2 regions of the Chryseobacterium sp. KMC2 genome follow, and region 2 is predicted to be linked to the other one. Evidence: riboswitches for the same ligand, from Rfam matches in the RefSeq annotation. Region 2 holds a riboswitch; the other holds the start of a gene.

Region 1 (4,490 bases), on a different contig from region 2:
ACCATTGCAATTAAAGCTTTTTCAGTTTCTTCCCAATGTCTTGTTTTCAGGCCACAGTCAGGATTTACCCATAACTGGCTGGCTGGAATTACATTTTGAGCTTTCCTTAAAAGCTCAATCATTTCTTCTTTAGAAGGAACCCTTGGAGAGTGGATGTCATAAACTCCGGGACCTATTTCGTTTGGATATTTAAAATCTGCAAAAGCATTTAAAAGTTCCATTTGAGATCTCGAACATTCTATCGTAATGACATCTGCATCCATATCGGCAATATTTTTAATAATATCATTAAATTCAGAATAGCACATATGGGTATGGATCTGGGTAGCATCTTCTACTCCACTTGCTGAGATTCTGAAGGCTTCTACAGCCCATTTCAGGTAGTTTTGCCATTCTGTTTTTCTCAATGGAAGACCTTCTCTGATGGCAGGCTCATCAATCTGGATAATCCGGATTCCTGCTTTTTCAAGATCCACTACTTCATCACGGATCGCCAAAGCAATCTGCTTACAAGTCTCGGCACGGGGCTGATCATCCCGTACAAAAGACCATTGTAATATGGTAACAGGACCGGTCAGCATTCCTTTTACCCATTTACTGGTTTGGGATTGCGCATATTGAGACCAGTATACAGTCATTGGATCAGGACGGGAAATATCTCCGAAAATAACGGGTGGTTTTACACAACGGCTTCCATAGCTCTGTACCCAGCCATTTTTAGTGAAAATAAATCCTTCAAGTTTTTCCCCGAAGTATTCTACCATGTCATTACGTTCAAATTCTCCGTGAACAAGGACATCAATTCCTATTTCTTCCTGCCAACGGATGGTTCTCTGAGTTTCCTCTTTCAATAAAGCATCGTATTGTTCTGCACTAAGATCTCCTTTCTTAAACTGGGCCCTCCAGCTTCTTACTTCAGTAGTTTGCGGGAATGAGCCTATAGTGGTGGTTGGGAATAGCGGAAGCTGTAATGATTCCTGCTGCTTTTCTTTACGGATTCTAAATGAATTCTTTCGCTGAGCATCTTCTTCAGTTACGGCAGCCACTCTTTGTTTCACTTTATCATTATGAATAAGAGAAGATGTTTTTCTGCTGGCAACAGCCTTTTTATTGTCTTCAAAATCTGCAAGGATACTTTCATCCTCAGTTCCTGAAGCAAGAGCTTTAAGACTTACGACTTCTTTCACTTTTTGTTTTGCAAAAGACAGCCAGTTTTTAATTTCAGGCTGAAGGGCCGTTTCAAAATCCAGATCACAAGGCGAATGAAGTAATGAACATGACGGAGCCACAAAAATTCTTTCTGTACCCAGTTTTTCAGTAGCTTTTTTAATGAAAGTCAAAGACTTTTCATAGTTGTTTTTCCAGATATTTCTTCCGTCTACCACTCCTAATGACAGGCTTAGGTTTTCAGGAATAGCATTTAAAATATCTTCCAGCTGCTCAGGATTTCTCACCAGGTCTATATGCAGAACGTCTGCAGGAAGTGACACAGCAAGAGATGCATTGTCTTTCAATCCGTCGAAATAGGTTGCGATGATGAATTTCAGTTTTGGAAACTGCTTTCTAAGTTCCTGATAAACGTACTGATAGGTTTCTTTGGCTTTCTCCGTTATATCTAAGGTTAAAAACGGTTCATCAAACTGAATCCATTGGGCACCCTGATCCTGAAGTTTTGTTATGATTTCGGTGTATACCGGAAGAAGATTTTTTGCAAGATCCAGTTTATCAAATCCTTCTTCCTTTTCTTTTCCTAAAAGAAGGTAAGAAACAAGCCCGATGAGTACCGGCTTGGCATTAATTCCAGCTTGTTTAGCTCCCGCAAACTCGTTGAATATTTTGTCGGAAGTCAGTTTAAACTGCTGATTTTTATAAAATTCTGGAACAATATAATGATAATTGGTATCAAACCATTTGGTCATTTCCATGGCCGTGATATCCAGTCCGTCTTTCTGGTATCCTCTTGCCATCGCAAAGTACAGATCCAGTTCTGAATTATTTTTTTTAAGGGCTACTTCATGATAACGTACCGGAATAGCTCCTACAATTAAGCTCATATCCAGTACCTGATCATAATAGGAAAAATCATTACATGGGATAAGGTCTATCCCTGCCTCCTTCTGAATATTCCAATTGTGATTGCAGATATTCCTTCCCGTAGTAAGAAGTTCTTCCAAAAGAATTTTACCTGACCAATATTGCTCGCAGGCTTTTTTGAGTTCTCTTTTGCTACCAATTCGCGGATAGCCTAGAATGTGCGTTTGCATTTTTTAAACTTTTAATTAAACTTATTTTTAAAAGCTCTTTGAATGCTTCGTAATGCTTTTGCCGGTATCTATTTTTGGGAAAATAATGACATACCTGATAATCCCGTTTTACTCTGAGAAAAACGTACTAAAAAATATATCATCTGTATGACCCAAAGCTTCAGACCGCGAAAGCATTGTCAATTGAGTAAAGGCAGGTCTCCTGACTTGTAACAGTTTCTGTCGTCCTTCCCGCTTTCAGGCAGTGGATCACAAGGACAGAAACCTTTGGTGTGTTACTTACAGTTGCGCGACAGCTCGTGATTTGCACACGATTCCCTATTAATTTACCTTACGTAAAACCTCTCCTGTTTGATGAAGTATTGTAAAGAACTATTCTTTATTAATTATACTGACTATCTGTATTGATAGAAGATTTTAATTTTGTGTAAAATTACACATACAGAATAAATGAACAAATATTGATTTGAAATAAAGAAAATATGTCTTTATAGTTCTATTTTAAAAGAATATAATTCTGTAACTTTGATAAAAATTAATACTAAAAAAGAATAATATCCTGTGGAACATCTCGATACCAAAGATATACAGCTGCTGAGACTACTTCAGAAAAATGCAAAACTTACCGTTAAAGAGCTTGCCAAAGAAGTTAACCTTTCTCCTTCTCCTGTTTTTGAAAGGGTGAAACGTCTGGAACAGGAAGGCTATGTGAAAAAATATGCTGCAGTTCTTGATCCTGATAAGCTTAACCGGGGTTTTACCGTTTTCTGCCAGATCAAACTGAAAATTCATGACCGTTCTGTAGGGTATGATTTCGTTAATGAAATTATGGATATAGAAGAAGTGGCAGAATGTTATAATATTTCGGGAGATTTTGATTTCCTGCTGAAAGTTCAGGTCCGGGATATGAAACATTATCAGGATTTTGTATTCAATACACTGGGATCTGTAGATTCTATCGGAAGCACACATAGTACATTTGTAATGGCAGAAGTGAAAAATACCCATGGACTAACGATCTGATACAAAAAGATGAGGATGTACAAAAATTTTCAGACATCCTCATCCTGACCAGATTAAAAAGGGCGGTCGAACTTTTCTATATTCGATCGTATTAATTTCCCTGGAAATCAGGGGTTCTTTTTTCTATAAATGCCCCTATGCCTTCGCTATGGTCCTGTGTGGTAAATAATGCTCCGAATAAAGCCGCTTCTTGTTTTAATCCTTCAGAGATATGAAGTTCAGATCCTGTATTTAAAGACTGTTTTGCTTTTGCAACAGCCACTGGACCTCTTGATGCAATGGTTTTAGCCAGCTTTAGAGCTTCATTCAGTAATTCTTCGGGTGCAAAAACATGGTTAACAAAACCGAAATCTTTGCAGGCTTCCGCGGAATAAAAGTCTCCTGAGAAAACCATTTCCCTGGCTTTATATAAGCCTATTGCTCTTGGAAGACGCTGGGTACCCCCAAAACATGGTAATAAGCCCAATGTAACTTCCGGTAACCCGAATTTCGCTTTTCCGCTTGCTAAAATAATATCGCAGGATAATGCCAGCTCACAACCACCGCCCAGGGCAAATCCATTTACGGCTGCAATCACTGCAAATGGCAGGTTTTCAACAGCATTAAATGCCGTCTGTGCCACCATTGAAAAGTCTTCTGCTTCTTTGGGACTCATCCCCTGCATGGCTTTGATATCAGCTCCTGCAACAAAAGCTTTATCCCCGGACCCGGTAATGATTAAGACTCTTATATTCCGGTCTGATTGTATTTGTTCCGTAAATGAAGTAAGTTCTTTTAAAACTGTTTCATTCAAAGCATTCAAAGCTTGTGGCCTGTTGATCGTTAGTGTTCCGATATGGCCTTCCTGGTGATATATTAATGTTTCAAAACTCATTGTTTTACGTTGAAATTTAAAGGTTAAATATTGGGAATGAAAATAGAGGGTGAATGGCTGTTTTAATTTTCAATATTCCCTTTTCCATTTAAAAATTGAAGAATACTGGAGAAATCTGTTTTCCCATGTCCTGTTTCACTCCAGATTCTGTATAAGTTCAGTGCGGTATTCCCTAATGGTGTAGAGGTTTTAGTTTCCAATCCAGCTTCTGCGGCAAGGCCTAAATCTTTAGCCATCAGATCTACGGCAAAGCCTCCTGAATAGGCTCTGGAAGCTGGAGCATTTTCCATCACACCGGGATATGGGTTATATACTTCTAAAGACCAGTT
Region 2 (4,490 bases):
GATCACCATAATTGTCTTTTTTAAGCCGGTGGAGGTTAATAGCGACATCTATTTTTCTTGTTTCTGTAAAACTATTTAAATCGATTATGGAAACTGTTCTGTCGTAATTTGGAGCCATATAGCCTCCGGAATTAGCAACAAAAAGCTGATCTCCTACAATTTCTATTTCCTCAGGCTGGTATCCTACTGTAGCCTGACGCTGTATAGACAGGGAAGCTGTATCGATTTCCACTATTTTCCCTTTAGGTGCATTAGGATTGACATCTACAGGCCCTGCATAACTGCTGGCATAACCTTTTCCGTTTTTAAATGTTATATATCTGCAGTTCTGTAAGGGAATAGATGTTATCCGTTTAGCTGTTTTAGCATCCAGCACTTCAATTTTATTGGAAACATTGACTACGATATACAGCTTACTACCATAAATTTTAATATCATTTCCTACGTCCCCCAATTCTTTGATCACATTAGGGTTCACCTCGGCATAGATATTCCGATAGTAAGTTCCTTTGGTATAATCGAAAAAGTCAAGGGTACATTTATTGCTTCCCATATTCCCTTCATTCAATACGTAAAAGCCTTTAATGGCAGTATTTTCCGGTGCTGCCAACCCTTCTACCACTTCCTGACGGACGATAATATCATCGGTACGGCAGGCCACAAGAAAAACCAATATGAAGAGGAGAAGACAGAAGTTTATTTTTCTCATAAGGTGAAGTTTAAAGTAATTTTAAAATTTCTTCCCGGCATGGGATAGTTTCTGACCACATCATAATATTGATTGAAAATATTATTCATTTCAAGACTCAGTTTAAACTGATGTCCTGAGTAGTCGAATTTTTTCTGAACGGATAAATCATGGGTATACCAGGGCTGAACAAAATTGTACTGAATATTATCCTGCTGCCCGTCATAGCGTTCCCCAACATAGATCACACTGTAATTGAAATTCCAGTCACGGTAATCCGCCATCAGCGTAAAAGACCCACTGTGCCAAGGGGTATAAGGGATCTGTTTTTTATAAAAAGTATCCCCCGGGCTTATATCATCTCCGGGATTACTGATATCTTTTGCACTTTGATAGGTATAAGAAAGCAACGGTTTAATTTTTACTTTGCCCCACATCATTTCAGCCTGGACATTTACATCTGTACCTATGATGTCAACCAACCCAAGGTTCATCATCATCCAGCGGAACATATTTCCTGTGGGTGCTGCAACAATTTTATCTTTTACCCGGTTGTAATAACCATCTACCTTGGCATAAAAAGCTTTAAAGACAGGATGATTATATTTCTTCTGATAGGTAAACCCTAAATCATACTGCGTCGTAAACTCCGGTTTCAGAAAAGTACTTCCAATATTCGTATAATAAAGATCATTGAAGGTGGGAAGTCTGAAAATCTTTTTATAGAAAGCTCTAAAAGTAAGCTCCGGAACAATAGCCGGCTGGTAGCTCATAAAAATAGCAGGAGTCCATTCACTTCTGTCCTCAGGTCTTTTATTTCGTTCCACTTCTTCAAAAGTAAAAGTACCTAACAGACTTCCTAAAACTTTAAACCTGTTCCATTGATAGGTCGTAGCCAAAGCTACCAATGTGGTATACCGGGTAGGATAAGAAAACTGATACAGATCTGCATCCAGATTATTGTATTGGAAATCTCCACTCAAGCTAATGTCCCAATGGGAATTCACTGTATATAAATTGGAAGATGAAATATACAGTTCCCTTTGAATGTAGGTATTATCTGAATATTTAACCAACTGAGACTGTACCGTATCAAGAAAACGGGTATAATCATAAGCAAATTTTGCTTTAAGCTGAGTTTCGAATTTAGGGAAAAGCTTTTTCCTCAGGTTGGCCTGTACAAAATAATTCTCATCAAACATTCTTGCCCCTCGCCCGTCAAAACGGCTATTCACAACAGGAGCAGGAACACCCCGATTGGAAATATAGCCATATCCGCGGATATTCCAGCTTCCATTATTTAAAGTACCATTCAAAGAGGTTTCAAAACGTTTGGCTTTAATATCAGAGTCTCTTCTTTTAGCTATTGTATCATAGGCAGGCTCTCCGTTAGGGTATTTTTTTACATACCGGTATCTGTAAATACCATCACTTTGCAGAAATTCAGCACTAAAACTTGCAGAAATTCTTGGTGATAGTTTCTGTTCTAAACGGAAAGAAGGATTGAATAAATCAATTGATGCACTTTTTGCCCTCAAAACAAGATTTGTTTTTCGTGTTCCGGTAAAAACAGGTGTTTTAGGCTGCAAATAAATAGAACCTGATGATCCGAAATCCCTGGCGGGCTGAAATATCTCACTTTTCTGACCGTTGTACAATGATATTTCTTCCAGATCATCCAAAGAATATCTCCCCAGATCCACAAGACCGTTCTGAGCATTTCCCAATTGAATGCCATCATAAAAAACCCCTACGTGCTGGCTTCCCATACTTCGGATATTAATGGTCTTGAGCCCCCCTATTCCGCCGTAGTCCTTGATCTGAACACCGGAAAAATACCGTAAGGCATCTGCCACAGAGTGGCTGTTCAGTCTTTCAAGCTCTTCTCCCTGCAATACCTGAGCAGGAACGATTTCTTTAAAGTTCTTTTTGTAAATATTGACCGCCTTAATAGCTTCTTCCTTTAAGGTGTCTTTTTTCTTTGTTTGAGAAAACAAGAATTGTGATGTTAACACAAATATTGTGAAAACAACTTTATGAAGTTGAGATGTAGTCAGTTTTGCCACCATTAGCTCATTCAGGGATAATGATGACGCTAATGGATATTAGAAAGCAATGACAAAGCACAGCATGTACTGCACAGAATCATTGTAGTCCTAAAGCTTTATTCCACGAAAGCGTCAAACGTTTATTTATTCTGGCAGGTCTTCTGACTTACTCCATTTTTGAAATCCTTCCCATTAAAAAACAGTGGATATAATCTTCAAAAACTTTGGTACGGAGCTTACAGCAGCGGGTCTGTTCCGGATTCTCACCGGATTCCCTTTTAAGAGCTTTTTACGGCTCGCCAAATTTCGGCAAAGATATAAAATTCCGGTTAGATACAATACAACGCAGAATAAAATGATTATCAATACATAAACATGAAAAATCCCGTTATTTTCTAACGGGATCTTTGATGAACTTCAGTCATCAATTATGTTGAATTGTTTTGCTCTTATCTATACTTATTTTTTTGCAAATTCACGATCGCTCAGGGTTTTCATAAATAAGATAAGATTGGTCTTTTCCTGCTCTGAGAGAGGAATTTTATTTCCATTGTTTTTAAAGACCGGATCAAGATTATCGGCATCCAAAACACCTTTATCAAAATAATCAAGAACGGCTCTTAAAGTAGGAAACTGTCCAAAACTTCCATAAGGAGCTGTATATTCTACATTTCGTAATGAAGGCACCCGAAAGCTCATATAATCTCCCGGAAGACCTGTCACTCTTCCACGTCCGGCCTCATTGGGATTGGGATTCACAGGAAATCCGATATTTCTAAAGCTCTGATCGGTAAAAAGTTCTGTACTATGACAGCTTGCACATTTTTGCTGAAAGGTCTGATATCCCTGAGCTTCGTTTTCTGTAAAAACCTCTCCTTCATTTCTTTTTACTCTGTCGTATTTACTATTGGCAGAAATCAGTGTATACTCGTATTGTGCAATACTTTTATAAATTCTTTCCGCAGTAACGGTTTCATCTCCAAATGCCTTTCTGAATAAATCTCTATACATAAGATCAGTCTTTATTTTGCCAATCACCTCCAAAATAGAAGATCCCATTTCTTCATGAGTGATAATAGGAACCAGCGGTTGATTTTCCAGTTGAAGAATATTCCCGTCCCAATTATAAAAATTCAAGAACATCATGTTCTGAATAGCTGGTACATTCCGTAAGCCTAGTCTATTCTCAATACCTACCGCCTGAGCATTGTTATCGGCAAAAGCATTTCCCTGAATGTGACAGCTGGAACAGGATATGGAATTATCTGCACTGAGTCTTTTATCCTGAAATAACTTCTCCCCCAGCTCTACTCCATATTTTGTAGGCACATTAGATTTCACCGAATTATTTAGTTCCGGAAAGCCAAAAGGAATATTGAGTGATACTTGAGGATTATCATAAGAAACAGGCTCATAATTATCGTTATTACAAGATATTAACAATATAAAAATAGCTAAAATGCTTACTCCTTTTTTCATTACAACAGAGATGAATCTAGTTTTCAACACCAGTCACTGAAAACATTCCTGAAATATCACCGGATCCGTTTCCGCCAAGGTTATCCACAAATTTCACCATTTGATTGGCCGTATGGATATTCGGAGTGGCATTCCCATCCGATCCAGTTCCGGTAACCAGTACAATCGTGTTGATCTTACCTGTCAACAGTTTATCAAAATCTGCTTTAACAGTAATTTTAGGGGCTTTATGATCTACTATTGCATGGGTAGGCAGGTCTAGGCTAACATCTCTG

Evidence for each region. A riboswitch is a leader RNA that binds a small molecule or an ion and turns the genes downstream of it on or off. The one in region 2 is predicted to bind cobalamin.
Region 1: another riboswitch for cobalamin. It lies ahead of metE (5-methyltetrahydropteroyltriglutamate--homocysteine S-methyltransferase); the one in region 2 lies ahead of JML65_RS04980 (TonB-dependent receptor plug domain-containing protein).

The regions. Positions count from the first base shown of each region.
Region 1 covers NZ_JAESIT010000006.1:225,514-230,003, reverse strand. The annotation lists gene metE (5-methyltetrahydropteroyltriglutamate--homocysteine S-methyltransferase) at 1-2,264, opposite strand, end outside; cobalamin riboswitch at 2,439-2,625, opposite strand; gene JML65_RS09400 (Lrp/AsnC family transcriptional regulator) at 2,826-3,287, shown strand; gene JML65_RS09395 (enoyl-CoA hydratase/isomerase family protein) at 3,379-4,161, opposite strand; gene mmsB (3-hydroxyisobutyrate dehydrogenase) at 4,224-4,490, opposite strand, start outside.
Region 2 covers NZ_JAESIT010000003.1:202,217-206,706, reverse strand. The annotation lists gene JML65_RS04985 (YncE family protein) at 1-709, opposite strand, end outside; gene JML65_RS04980 (TonB-dependent receptor plug domain-containing protein) at 706-2,685, opposite strand; cobalamin riboswitch at 2,870-3,055, opposite strand; gene JML65_RS04975 (cytochrome-c peroxidase) at 3,196-4,215, opposite strand; gene JML65_RS04970 (MbnP family protein) at 4,232-4,490, opposite strand, start outside.